3 regions of the Buttiauxella sp. AC038 genome follow, and region 2 is predicted to be linked to each of the others. Evidence: predicted binding sites of a transcription regulator. Region 2 holds the regulator's gene; each other region holds the start of a gene.

Region 1 (4,221 bases), 1.5 Mb from region 2:
CGCTGCCACTGCCACTGTACTTTTCAATACCATTTTTGAAGCCTTCACTATCAGTTTCAGTCTTTTCAGAGACTCTCCCTTCTACGCTCGCAAAATAACCATCCTGGGTAGTGTGACCAATTTTAATCCTGTCTGCATTGGTGCCGCTCTCAGGTTTATATTCGTGACGATAATCAAGTGTAACCGCGTTTGAAGAAACAGAGATCAATAGTGTTGCGCAGGCACTAAGTTTAAAGAGACTCTTCATTTAATCTTTCCATGTTGTGAATTAAAAATCAGTCATCGGACTGGTAACGATGCTAATTAATTTTCAGTTTGGAAATAGATAACTTGATCAAATAAATGAAATGGTGTTTCAGTTACTTTGTTTTTTATTAAATAAAATAATTATTGTTTTCCACACGGCAATATTGACAACGTGTGAATACAGCCTCTATTAATAAACCCAGTATAGAAGCAAGTTATTCAGGAGTTTTAAAGTGTTATTCGTGATTTAGCCGGGGCCAAAGCGGGAAGCATTTTCTCCCGCTTTTCCGGGAACCTTATGTGTCTGGTTTTTCATACCTAGGCAATTGGGTTATCTGATAAGTCTTCGTGCTTTCGATTGTGCAGCGATCTGGATTCGGGTTTCCCGAATAAAACATGAAGTACTGTTGTTTTTCAGGGAAGAAAACCAGGTCATCTCCGTTTTGGAAGCTGGTGACGCGGAAGGGAACATCATTTTTTGTTTTGGATTTTTTCACACCTGAAGCAACCAGAAAGTGATCGTCCCACTTCATGGTAGAAAGGTCATGGTTAAACCGTGATATGACAACATTTTCCCGCATTGAGCACGACAATTGGGTGGCTGTGGCGGCGAAAGCAGAGGATTGAACGAGGCCCAGAAGGCTAATAAAGAGAATGAGTTTCATAAACTAGCTCATTTTGTAATGAATTTGAATGGAAGGGTAACATCTCTCACTAAATAATTTAACCGCAGTAAATTATTGGTTGGATTTTAATCTAAATGGCTATTTTTTATTTATGACTGGTTGATTTAATAGCAATAAGTTGGTTTTTTAAGCGAACGATTCGCAGGGGTTTGCATAGCGGCTCGGCTTTGTATAATATGTTTTCCACGCCGACTTAGCTCAGTAGGTAGAGCAACTGACTTGTAATCAGTAGGTCACCAGTTCGATTCCGGTAGTCGGCACCATACATTAAAAAAACCACCTTTCAGGTGGTTTTTTTTCGTCTGTATTTTACCCAATGAAAAGAAAGGAAGGCTAGCTGTTGGTAGCGCTTCCTTTTGTACTCAATTAGATCCAACCCTGTTGGCTTGCCAGCCACACAAGAATGGCTACCACGATTAATACTATTGTTGTTTTTCTCATAACTGCGAAACCCGTTTAAAACATCTGACGATGAGTGGCGAGGATGATATCAGGAGTTGAAGACGGAAAACCTCACGTTTTTACTGAACCGCCAGGCTTTACTCTTCGCAAACCAGCCAAAAATCTGCTTCGTCAAACATCTCTTCAACCAGACGGTTAATCTTTTCTTTTTCATTTTTGGTGCAGTCGCTGTGAACTGCATTGGTCTGCATCGGTTTTACCCTGACGTCGGCATCGGGGAAAATGGCCTGGACCCGTCGAGTCAGTTCATTAAGAATTTTGTCATTTGCACCGGGAAGGCCCGCTACATTTCGTTTGTCGTAAACCAATTCAACGAACATAAAATGCTCCTTCTAAAGCTGTATTTATATACAGTAATAAATATCGGTATCCAAGGCAAGCCTGTTCCCGAAAAACACAGTGTATGCAGAGGAGTGGTGAGGGTTATTCTGCTTTAACGCCTGTAAGCGGAGTCTCATGTTCACGTGCTTTCATCTGTTCCATGATTAATTGGTAAGCAATGTAATACTTGAAGATATTGCTCACGTATTGCACGGTTTCATTGCCAATTCGTTGCTGGGCAATGCGTTCGACATTATCAAACCAGATGTTGGGATCAAGACCTTTAGCCTCGGCTTCTTTACGTAGCCGGGCAATTTTAGCTGGCCCTGCATTATAGGAAGCAAAGGTGAACAGCAGTTTGTTCATTTCAGTCATCGGCTGGTCTGCAAAATAGCGGTCGCACATAAAGCGGATATATTTCACACCCGCATTGATGTTTGGGTCGATTAACCGTATATCACCGACTTTTAGCTCTTTCCCTGTCGTGGGGAGCACTTGCATCACGCCAATCGCACCGCTTTTACTTCGCACCTTCTGGTCAAGACGGGACTCCTGGTAGCCTTGCGCTGCCATCAAAAGCCAGTCGACATTATATTGCTCACCATATTTGCGGAAAATTTCTGTCACCTGATAAAACTTATCCAGCTCTTCTTGGGAACGCGCATCTTTCACCCATTTCGTATTGCGCAGGTACTTATAAACCTGCTGGTTGCCGAATGAGGTACCGATTTTATGCGTGGTCATAAATTTATCGAGTTGCGCGCGCAGGAGCGGGGAATCCTTGCGCATTGCCAGGGCAATAGATCCATCATCACGCAGGGTAATGTTTTCGTAGACCACCAAATTGGGGTAAATCTGTTTCCACAGCAATGCCAGGTATCTATCGGCGACGGTGTAATCCGCAAGGTTAGCATTCACCATCTCAAGAATATCTTCTGGTTCAAAATTACCAGGGGCTTTAGTGACGACTGCCGAAGGAAGTTTCTTCTCTGCTAAGCTTTTATTCAGTGCATCAATACTGGAGATGTAGCTGGTCGAAGGATTCACAAACAGAGATTTACCTGACAGGGATTCAACATTCTTTAATTTAGGCGCTTTACTACTGGCAATAACGACTTCACGGACGTTTTGTGCCAATGGAGCGCTGAAGTCGACGAGTTTTTCGCGCTCTTCGGTAATCGTCAAATTAGCCGCAATTATATCGCCACGCCCGGCCACAAGTTGGGGGATAAGTTGATCGCGAGCGGTCGGGATAAACAGAAGATGTGTTTTCTTAGAGGGTTTTAAGCCCTTATTAATTTGTTTATCAAACTCTTGCATCAGTTCAACCATGATGCCGCGTTGTGTCCCGCTGTTATCAATAAAGTAGAAAGTTTTGCTGTAAGGAATCAAAACGCGCACGACGCGCCTTTTTGCATCACATCAAAGTCGCCCATAACCGTATTAACTTTGGTGTCGAATTTCAAAGGGGAGGCTTCGGTGGCTGCGTGCGTCATCGGTATAAACGTAAGTACTAAGAGTAGTACCAACAACAAGCGGGCCATTGTTACACCATCTATTCATTCCAGCCGGGTACTGTTTAACTATAGCTGGTGCTAAATCGTTCTGGTTAAAAACTGTGCGCTATATTGTTGCAGTAAAGTAGAGGGAAAGAAGGCTAGCCGTTCAGATGAGAAAATTATTATTTGAAAATAATTCTTGCTTCCAATGAGCGTCTATGAGTAAATGCGTCATCGGTTTGGAAGACAGACCTTATGAAAGCAGTTTTAGTAAAGCAGTCCTCAGTTCAAGCGCTATCAAGTCATCAGATACCCTTCTTCGTGAGTCTCCTCCTAAGTGCCTAAATAAGAAACGTTCTGCAATACAGACCACGTTCGCCATATTAAATGGCTATAAAATATCGAGGAAGTATCTATGTCTAAAATGACTGGTTTAGTAAAATGGTTCAACCCAGAAAAAGGTTTCGGCTTCATCACTCCTGACAATGGTAGCAAAGATGTGTTCGTTCACTTCTCTGCCATTCAGAGCAATGATTTCAAAACTCTGGACGAAGGTCAGAAAGTTGAGTTCTCTGTTGAGAACGGCGCTAAAGGTCCTTCAGCAACTAACGTTGTTGCTCTGTAAGACTGCTAACGCATACTAAGACTGACGCATGCGAAGACGGTGAATAACCCGAGCCGTTAAGTCAAAGTGAATAAACCCGCCATGTGCGGGTTTTTTGTTGTCTGAATTTCCTGAAGCCCGCCTTTTATCCTTATTATCAATGCCATACATCTTCTGTGGCTAATCAATTATTTACATTAAATAACGCTGTACCCTCAGTTGGTTTACACCCGGTAGACTATGCTTCCAGTGAAATAGACTTATTTCAGCATCGCATGAATTAATAACTGGAGTTTTTTTATGGGCTTTTGGCGTATTGTTTTTACGATTATTTTACCACCGCTTGGTGTCTTGCTGGGTAAAGGGTTCGGTTGGGCATTTCTTTTGAATATTGTACTGACGC
Region 2 (4,221 bases):
ATCTCGTTAGATTGGTTGGATTTGAGTTGAATGGAACGGTACATCCATGTACCAGGGCAGGGCTGAGAGTTAACACATCTGAGGGAAGCTAATTACCAACGGTATTTGTTGCGAGTTTCCCAATCAACGACTTCTTCCTCTGCCTTATCCTTTTCGTACCCATAACGCTCTTGAATTTTACCGACAAGCTGATCGCGTTTGCCTTCGATGACAGTCATATCATCGTCAGTCAGTTTGCCCCATTTCTCTTTTACTGTGCCTTTAAACTGTTTCCAGTTACCGCCGATTTCGTCTTTATTCATAATAATATCCTCATCGTTCGGGGGGAAGAACTGCTAAAAAATTACCAACGTCCAATGTGCTGCCATTTGGCCAACACCACTCTATCTGCTGGACGTGATAATAATTGTAGTCAAGGATATGGTGGTGGGGAGAAAACTAAGAATCTTTAACCATACGGCTTAACTTTGTACATTGTTAAACCAGCTATTTTGCTGCCAGTGACGACGCCAAATCCAACCTAACGCCAGCCCCCGCAGAGCAAGGAATACCGCTACAGACAGCCATAACCCGTGGTTGCCTAAATACGGAACAGTGAAGAGCGTTAGGCCGAAACCAACAGCGGCAACCGCCATGCTATTACGCATCTCAGCGCCTCTTGTCGCGCCAATAAACATCCCATCCAGCAAGTAGCACCAGACACCAACCACGGGTAACACAATCTGCCAGTGGAGATAACGATCGGCCTGTAGCTGTAATTGGGAAATGGACGTCAGAAGAGAAACAATTTGCTCGCCAAATAGGGCATACACCACGGCAAACATGAGCGCGACTAAACCCGCCTGCCGACAAGCTGCCCCCCAAACCTCGAGCAATTGACCACGATTCTTTGCACCATAAGCTTGCCCGGAGTGAGCTTCAACAGCATAGGCAAAACCATCAAGCGCATAAGCGGTAAACGTCAGGAGAGTCATTAACACCGCATTGACGGCGACAATTTCGCTGCCTAAGCGCGCACCAAAGATGGTGACTGAAGCAAAGCACACTTGCAGTAATAACGAGCGCAACATGATGTCCCGATTAAGCGCCAGTAAGCGCCGAACATTGCCACGCCAGGACTGTTTGAGCATCTCAAAGCTGATACCTCGCAAGCCCATAGCCTTCTTCACCATCAGCAATCCGATGAAAAATGTCGCGTATTCAGCAGTAACAGTCGCAAGTGCCGCCCCTTGAACATCAAGGTGCACCCCCATCACCAGCCACACATCCAGTACGATATTCAGAAGATTGCCGACTACCAGCAAGATAACCGGAGCTCGTGCGTATTGAACCCCTAGCAACCATCCCAGTAAAACGAGGTTGGCAAGCGAGGCTGGCGCACTCAGCCAGCGGATTTCAAGAAAGCGTTGCGCTTGTACGAGCACATCCTGATTGCCGCCGACAATTTGTAAAGCGAGTGAAATGAGGGGATCGCGCAGTAAGACAATTGCCACCCCTGCCCCTAGTGCCAGTAATAATGGTTGCACCAGTGCACGAGCTAACGCTGAGGGATTATTGGCACCAAAAGCCTGAGCAGTTAAACCTGTGGTACTCATTCGCAAAAACAGCAGCAACATAAACAGGAAGCTGGTTGCTGTCGCACCAATGGCAACACCGCCCAGATAAACAGGACTATCCAGATGACCAATAACAGCCGTATCGACAAGGCCAAGCAGCGGAACAGTAATGTTGGAGAAAATCATGGGTAAAGCGAGGCGCCAGAGCGCACGATCCGCTGTGGAGAATAATTGCATGACATCTCCTGAAGGAGATCAAAGATAATTAAGGCAGTGATGCGCACTTTAAATGCGCATCACCTAAAGAGATTTTACAGCCAGTCGCCGTTGCGGATAACCCCAACAGCCAGCCCTTCAATAGAGAAGTTATGCTCGCGTAGGTCAACCACGATCGGTTCAAACTCACTGTTTTCTGGCAACAGATGAACGGTGTTGCCCTGTTGTTTTAAGCGCTTAACGGTAACTTCATCATCGATACGCGCGACAACAACCTGGCCATTACGCACATCCTGGGTTTTATGAACCGCAAGCAGATCGCCATCCATAATGCCGATGTCTTTCATCGACATACCGCTGACGCGCAGCAAGAAGTCGGCATTTGGTTTAAACAGTGATGGGTCGACCTGATAATGGCCTTCGATGTGTTGCTGTGCAAGGAGTGGCTCACCTGCAGCAACACGCCCAACCAGTGGAATACCGGTCACTTCTTCCACCAACAGGCGGATACCACGGGATGCGCCAGAAACAATTTCAAGCACACCTTTACGGGCAAGTGCTTTTAAATGCTCTTCAGCGGCGTTCGGAGAACGGAACCCCAGACGTTGAGCAATCTCGGCACGAGTCGGTGGCATGCCGGTCTGGCTGATATGATCCCGAATAAGATCAAACACCTCTTGCTGCCTGGTAGTTAACGCTTTCATTCCGCCCCCTGGGTGTTTATACAGTTATGCTGTGAGTATATACAGTCAAAGGTCAATTTGGAACCACAAATTAAGCAAAAAACCAGGCACTTAACTATTCTGGAAAGATCACCGCAAATGCGACCAAAGCAGCGTGACCCAGGTAATTACCGCGAGGATAATTGAAATTAATACTGCGGCCGAGCCCATGTCTTTGGCTCGCCCGGAAAGTTCGTGATAATCAGTGCCAACACGGTCGACAAGAGCCTCGATAGCGCTGTTGAGGATCTCGACAATCATGACCAACACGACTGAGCCGATAAGTAGAATGCGGGTAATGGGGTCGACATCTAACCAACATGCGATGGCAATGGCGATAACGGCAGAAACGCCTTCCTGGCGGAAAGCTGCTTCATTGATCCAGGCTGCTTTGAGCCCTTTCCATGAGTAGCCTGCGGCTTTGATGATACGGGTAAGTCCAGTGGTACTGCTCGCCATTTTAGGAAACCTTTTCAAATTATTTGCATCAATGCTTGTCAAAATTATAACGCCACAGAAATCTGGGTGAGATTCTGATATTCTTGCGGCGAATTTGCATCATTAACCTGAGGCTTTACATCGTTTATGTCAGGCTGGCCAAGAATCTACTACAAATTACTTAATTTACCATTAGGCGTTCTGGTAAAGAGCAAGTCCATTCCGGCAGATCCACAGGCCGAACTGGGCTTAGATCCCACACGCCCAATAATGTACGTTCTGCCGTATAACTCAAAGGCGGACTTATTAACCCTGCGCGCGCAATGCCTCGCGCACAACTTGCCCGACCCTCTCGAGCCATTAGAGATCGACGGTGCGGTATTGCCGCGCTATGTCTTTATCCATGGCGGCCCGCGCGTGTTCACTTATTACACGCCAAAAGAAGAGTCGATCAAGCTATTCCATGATTATCTCGACTTGCACCGCAGCAATCCAAATCTGGATGTGCAGATGGTGCCGGTATCGGTGATGTTTGGCCGCTCTCCGGGTCGCGAAAAAGGCGAAGTTAACCCGCCACTGAAGATGCTTAACGGCATTCAGAAATTCTTCGCGGTATCCTGGCTTGGGCGCGACAGTTTTGTGCGGTTCTCGGCACCTGTTTCGCTGCGCCAGATGGCAACCGATCACGGTACAGATAAAAAAATCGCCCAAAAACTGGCACGCGTGGCGCGTATGCACTTTGCTCGCCAGCGTTTAGCGACTGTAGGCCCGCGTCTGCCGGTACGTCAGGATCTGTTTAACAAACTTCTGGCCTCAAAAGCTATTGCCCGTGCAGTAGAAGATGAAGCGCGCAGCAAGAAAATCTCCCATGAAAAAGCACAGCAAAATGCTGTTGCCTTGATGGAAGAGATTGCGGCGAACTTCTCCTATGAAGCCGTGCGTTTGACCGACCGCGTATTAGGTCTGACGTGGAACCGCCTGTACCAGGGCATTAACGTTCATAATGCAGAACGTGTACGCCAACTGGCTCACGACGGCCACGAGATTGTCTATGTTCCCTGCCACCGCAGCCACATGGACTACATGCTTTTGTCTTACGTGCTTTACCACCAGGGGCTGGTTCCTCCGCACATTGCGGCGGGTATCAACCTGAACTTCTGGCCAGCAGGCCCGATTTTCCGCCGCCTGGGCGCGTTCTTTATTCGCCGTACCTTTAAGGGCAGCAAACTCTACTCCACCGTGTTCCGTGAATATCTTGGCGAGCTGTTTAGCCGTGGCTATTCCGTTGA
Region 3 (4,221 bases), 630 kb from region 2:
GCGTGCTTATGCTTACGAAATTTCCAAGCAGTTATCTGTATTCGTCGGCCTGATCATCACCAACTGCATTGTGATGGGGCGTGCCGAAGCCTACGCCATGAAGTCGCCACCGCTGGCAAGCTTCATGGATGGTATCGGAAACGGCCTGGGTTATGGCGTGATACTGCTGCTGGTTGGTTTTCTACGTGAGCTGATAGGTAGCGGCAAACTGTTTGGTATCACGGTGCTTGAAACGGTTCAAAACGGTGGCTGGTACCAGCCAAACGGGATGTTCCTGCTGGCGCCGAGTGCGTTCTTCATTATCGGCCTGCTTATTTGGGCACTGCGTACGCTGAAGCCTGCGCAGCAGGAAAAGGACTAACTGACTATGGAACATATGATTAGTCTGTTTGTGCGTGCCGTGTTTATTGAAAACATGGCTCTCGCGTTCTTCCTTGGCATGTGTACCTTCCTGGCGGTTTCCAAGAAGGTTTCCACGGCATTTGGTTTGGGTGTGGCGGTTACCGTTGTTTTAGGGATTGCTGTTCCGGCGAATAACTTGGTTTATAACCTTGTGCTTCGCGACGGTGCATTGGTTGAAGGTGTTGACCTCAGCTTCCTGAATTTCATTACCTTCATTGGTGTGATTGCAGCGCTGGTGCAAATCCTTGAAATGATCCTCGATCGTTTCTTCCCGGCACTCTATAACGCGCTGGGTATCTTCCTGCCGCTTATCACCGTTAACTGTGCCATTTTCGGTGGCGTATCGTTTATGGTGCAGCGTGATTACAGCTTCGGCGAATCCATCGTTTATGGCGTGGGTTCCGGTGTGGGCTGGATGCTGGCTATCGTCGCGATGGCTGGTATTCGCGAGAAGATGAAATATGCCAATGTGCCCGCAGGATTGCGTGGCTTAGGAATCACCTTTATCACCACTGGATTGATGGCACTGGGTTTCATGTCATTCTCCGGTGTGCAGCTATAAGGGCGGAAAGGTATGGAAATTATTCTTGGCGTGGTGATGTTCACGCTTATTGTTTTGGCCCTGGCGCTGATGATTCTGTTTGCCAAGTCAAAGCTTGTTAACTCCGGTGATGTGCTGATCGAGATTAACAACGAAGCAGACAAGCAGTTCCATGCTCCGGCGGGTGACAAACTGCTCAACACACTCTCAAGCCAGGGGATTTTTATCTCCTCAGCTTGCGGTGGTGGTGGTTCTTGCGGGCAGTGCCGTGTAACCGTTAAAGAAGGTGGGGGTGATATTCTGCCTACCGAACTTTCGCATATCACCAAACGTGAAGCGAAAGAGGGCTGCCGTCTTGCCTGTCAGGTTGCGGTTAAGCAGGACATGAAAATTGAGCTGCCGGAAGAGATCTTCGGTGTTAAAAAATGGGAATGCGAAGTTATCTCCAACGATAACAAAGCGACGTTCATCAAAGAACTCAAGTTACGTATTCCTGATGGTGACGTGGTGCCGTTCCGTGCGGGTGGTTACATCCAGATTGAAAGCCCACCTCACGAAGTTAACTACCAGGACTTCGATGTTCCGCAGGAATACCGTGGTGACTGGGATAAATTTAACCTGTTCCGTTTCAAATCTGTGGTGAAAGAACCCTGTGTTCGCGCCTATTCCATGGCGAACTACCCGGATGAGAAAGGCATTATCATGCTGAACGTGCGTATCGCTACGCCGCCGCCAAATGTGCCAGATGCACCTCCTGGGATTATGTCCTCCTATATCTGGTCGCTGAAAGCAGGCGATAAAGTGACAATTTCTGGGCCGTTTGGTGAATTCTTTGCCAAAGATACGGATGCAGAAATGGTGTTTATCGGCGGTGGTGCCGGTATGGCGCCAATGCGTTCGCACATATTTGATCAGCTTAAACGCCTGCATAGCACGCGCAAAATCAGCTTCTGGTACGGTGCGCGTTCGTTGCGTGAAATGTTCTACGAAGAAGAGTTTGAAAAACTGGCACAAGAAAACCCGAACTTTAACTTCAATGTGGCGCTTTCTGATCCGCAGCCTGAAGATAACTGGACGGGTTACACCGGTTTCATCCATAACGTATTGCTGGAAAACTATCTTCGCAGCCACCCGGCCCCAGAAGATTGTGAATTCTATATGTGTGGGCCGCCGATGATGAACGCCGCGGTGATTAAAATGCTCAAAGACCTGGGCGTAGAGGATGACAACATCATGCTCGACGACTTTGGCGGCTGACGGGAGCTATTATGCTGACGGTATTTTTAGCCACCTTCGTTATATTTTTGCTGGTGATATTTGGTATGTCACTGGGAGTTATCGTGAAGCGCAAAGCGCTTCAGGGTAGCTGTGGCGGCATTGCAGCACTCGGTATGGAGAAGGTTTGCAACTGTCCTGAGCCTTGCGATGCGCGTAAAAAGCGTATGGCGAAAGCCGAACGACTGGCAAAAATTCAGCAAAACCGCATCATATAAGCCTCTTAAATCCTCCCGCTTTGTCGGGAGGATTTCTTTGATACAGACTTTCCCCCTCTCATTAATTAACTGTATACTTATCCAGTGAAATTTCTGGTGTAAAAAAGTATGCGTAAAATCATTCATGTTGATATGGACTGCTTTTTTGCAGCCGTGGAGATGCGCGATAACCCCAAGTTGCGGGATATCCCGCTGGCTATTGGCGGCAGCGCGCAGCGACGTGGAGTTATCAGTACCGCAAATTACCCAGCACGTAAATTTGGCGTGCACAGCGCAATGTCGACCGCCATGGCACTCAAATTGTGCCCGCATCTGACACTTTTACCTGGGCGCTTTGACGCATATAAAGAAGCTTCCAACCATATCCGCGAAATATTTAGCCGCTACACCACGCTTATTGAACCTCTGTCTCTGGATGAAGCATATCTGGATGTGACCGCAAGCATTAATTGCCACGGTTCGGCCACTCTCATGGCGAAAGAAATTCGCCAGACCATTTCAGATGAACTTAATCTCACCGCTTCAGCGGGGATCGCTCCGGTCAAATTTCTCGCGAAAATAGCGTCAGACCTTAATAAGCCCGACGGGCAATACGTCATCACTCCAGAAGAAATTCCTGCATTTTTGCAAACCTTGCCGCTCGGCAAAATTCCAGGCGTTGGTAAAGTCACAGCCGGCAAGCTGGAAAGTCTCGGGTTACGCACCTGTGCTGATGTGCAGAACACAGATTTAGCTTCGTTGCTCAAACGTTTTGGAAAGTTTGGGCGTGTGTTGTGGGAACGCAGCCAGGGAATTGATGAGCGTGAGATAAATAACGAGCGGCAGCGAAAATCCGTCGGCGTTGAGAAAACGCTGGCTGAAGATATTCATACGTGGCAGGAGTGCGAACTCATTATTGAACAGCTGTACGAGGAGCTTGAGCGACGTCTGAAAAAGGTGAAACCAGATCTATTGATTGCTCGTCAGGGAGTCAAACTCAAGTTTAATGATTTCCAGCAAACCACTCAGGAACATGTCTGGCCGCAGCTAAATAAAGCCGATTTAATCGCAACGGCGAAGAAAACATGGGAAGAGCGCCGGGGAGGGCGAGGCGTAAGGCTGGTGGGGCTGCATGTCACGTTATTGGACCCGCAGTTGGAGCGCCAACTGGTTCTGGGAATATAAAAAAACCCTCTCAATGAAAGGGTTTTGATCTACACGTATTTGGCTTACTTAACAGGAATCGCTTTCAGTAACTCAGTCAGCAGAATCCAGTATTGGCCAACGCTTGCGATATGAACTTGTTCATCAGGCGAGTGTGGACCTGTAATGGTCGGCCCAATAGACACCATATCCATCTCAGGATAAGGCTTCTTGAACAGACCACATTCCAGACCGGCATGGATAACCATGATGTTTGGCGTCTTGTTGAACAGCTTTTCGTAAGTTTCACGAACCAGAGCCATTACCGGGGATTTTGCATCCGGCTGCCAGCCTGGGTAGCTGCCTTTTGCAACACTTTCTGCGCCAGCAAGCTGACCCAGTGCGTGAAGCATGCCAACCACATAATCTTTGCCGCTATCAATCAGTGAACGAATCAGGCAGATGATTTCTGCGCTTTCATCAGTCATTGTTACCACACCCACGTTCAGTGAGGTTTCCACTACGCCTTTTACAGCGTCGGAATTGCGGATAACGCCATTCGGCATTGCGTTGAGCAAGTTAATGAAAGCTTCGCGGCTTTTTACTGTCAGCGCAGATTTGTCTGTGTTGGTCGCTTCAACCAGAACGGTGGTGTTTTTCTCA

What was found. Region 2 encodes LexA, which represses DNA repair genes until DNA is damaged. Its sites were predicted from a motif close to TNCTGTATGTACATACAGNA; they were not measured.
Region 1: the regulator LexA is predicted to act here: its motif matches at 1,731-1,750, upstream of AC0IXI_RS15055 (DinI-like family protein).
Region 3: the regulator LexA is predicted to act here: its motif matches at 2,504-2,523, upstream of dinB (DNA polymerase IV).

What each region holds. Positions count from the first base shown of each region.
Region 1 covers NZ_CEEDCQ010000001.1:3,145,252-3,149,472, reverse strand. The annotation lists gene AC0IXI_RS15070 (oligogalacturonate-specific porin KdgM family protein) at 1-247, opposite strand, end outside; gene AC0IXI_RS15065 (hypothetical protein) at 543-911, opposite strand; tRNA gene AC0IXI_RS15060 (tRNA-Thr) at 1,120-1,195, shown strand; gene AC0IXI_RS15055 (DinI-like family protein) at 1,472-1,714, opposite strand; gene AC0IXI_RS15050 (MltF family protein) at 1,818-3,116, opposite strand; gene cspE (transcription antiterminator/RNA stability regulator CspE) at 3,630-3,839, shown strand; gene AC0IXI_RS15040 (YqaE/Pmp3 family membrane protein) at 4,119-4,221, shown strand, end outside.
Region 2 covers NZ_CEEDCQ010000001.1:4,656,283-4,660,503, forward strand. The annotation lists gene zur (zinc uptake transcriptional repressor Zur) at 1-10, shown strand, start outside; gene AC0IXI_RS22035 (CsbD family protein) at 93-302, opposite strand; gene dinF (MATE family efflux transporter DinF) at 462-1,793, opposite strand; gene lexA (transcriptional repressor LexA) at 1,868-2,476, opposite strand; gene AC0IXI_RS22050 (diacylglycerol kinase) at 2,585-2,953, opposite strand; gene plsB (glycerol-3-phosphate 1-O-acyltransferase PlsB) at 3,080-4,221, shown strand, end outside.
Region 3 covers NZ_CEEDCQ010000001.1:4,021,313-4,025,533, reverse strand. The annotation lists gene AC0IXI_RS19110 (NADH:ubiquinone reductase (Na(+)-transporting) subunit D) at 1-361, shown strand, start outside; gene nqrE (NADH:ubiquinone reductase (Na(+)-transporting) subunit E) at 368-964, shown strand; gene nqrF (NADH:ubiquinone reductase (Na(+)-transporting) subunit F) at 977-2,200, shown strand; gene nqrM ((Na+)-NQR maturation NqrM) at 2,212-2,436, shown strand; gene dinB (DNA polymerase IV) at 2,545-3,600, shown strand; gene pepD (beta-Ala-His dipeptidase) at 3,645-4,221, opposite strand, start outside.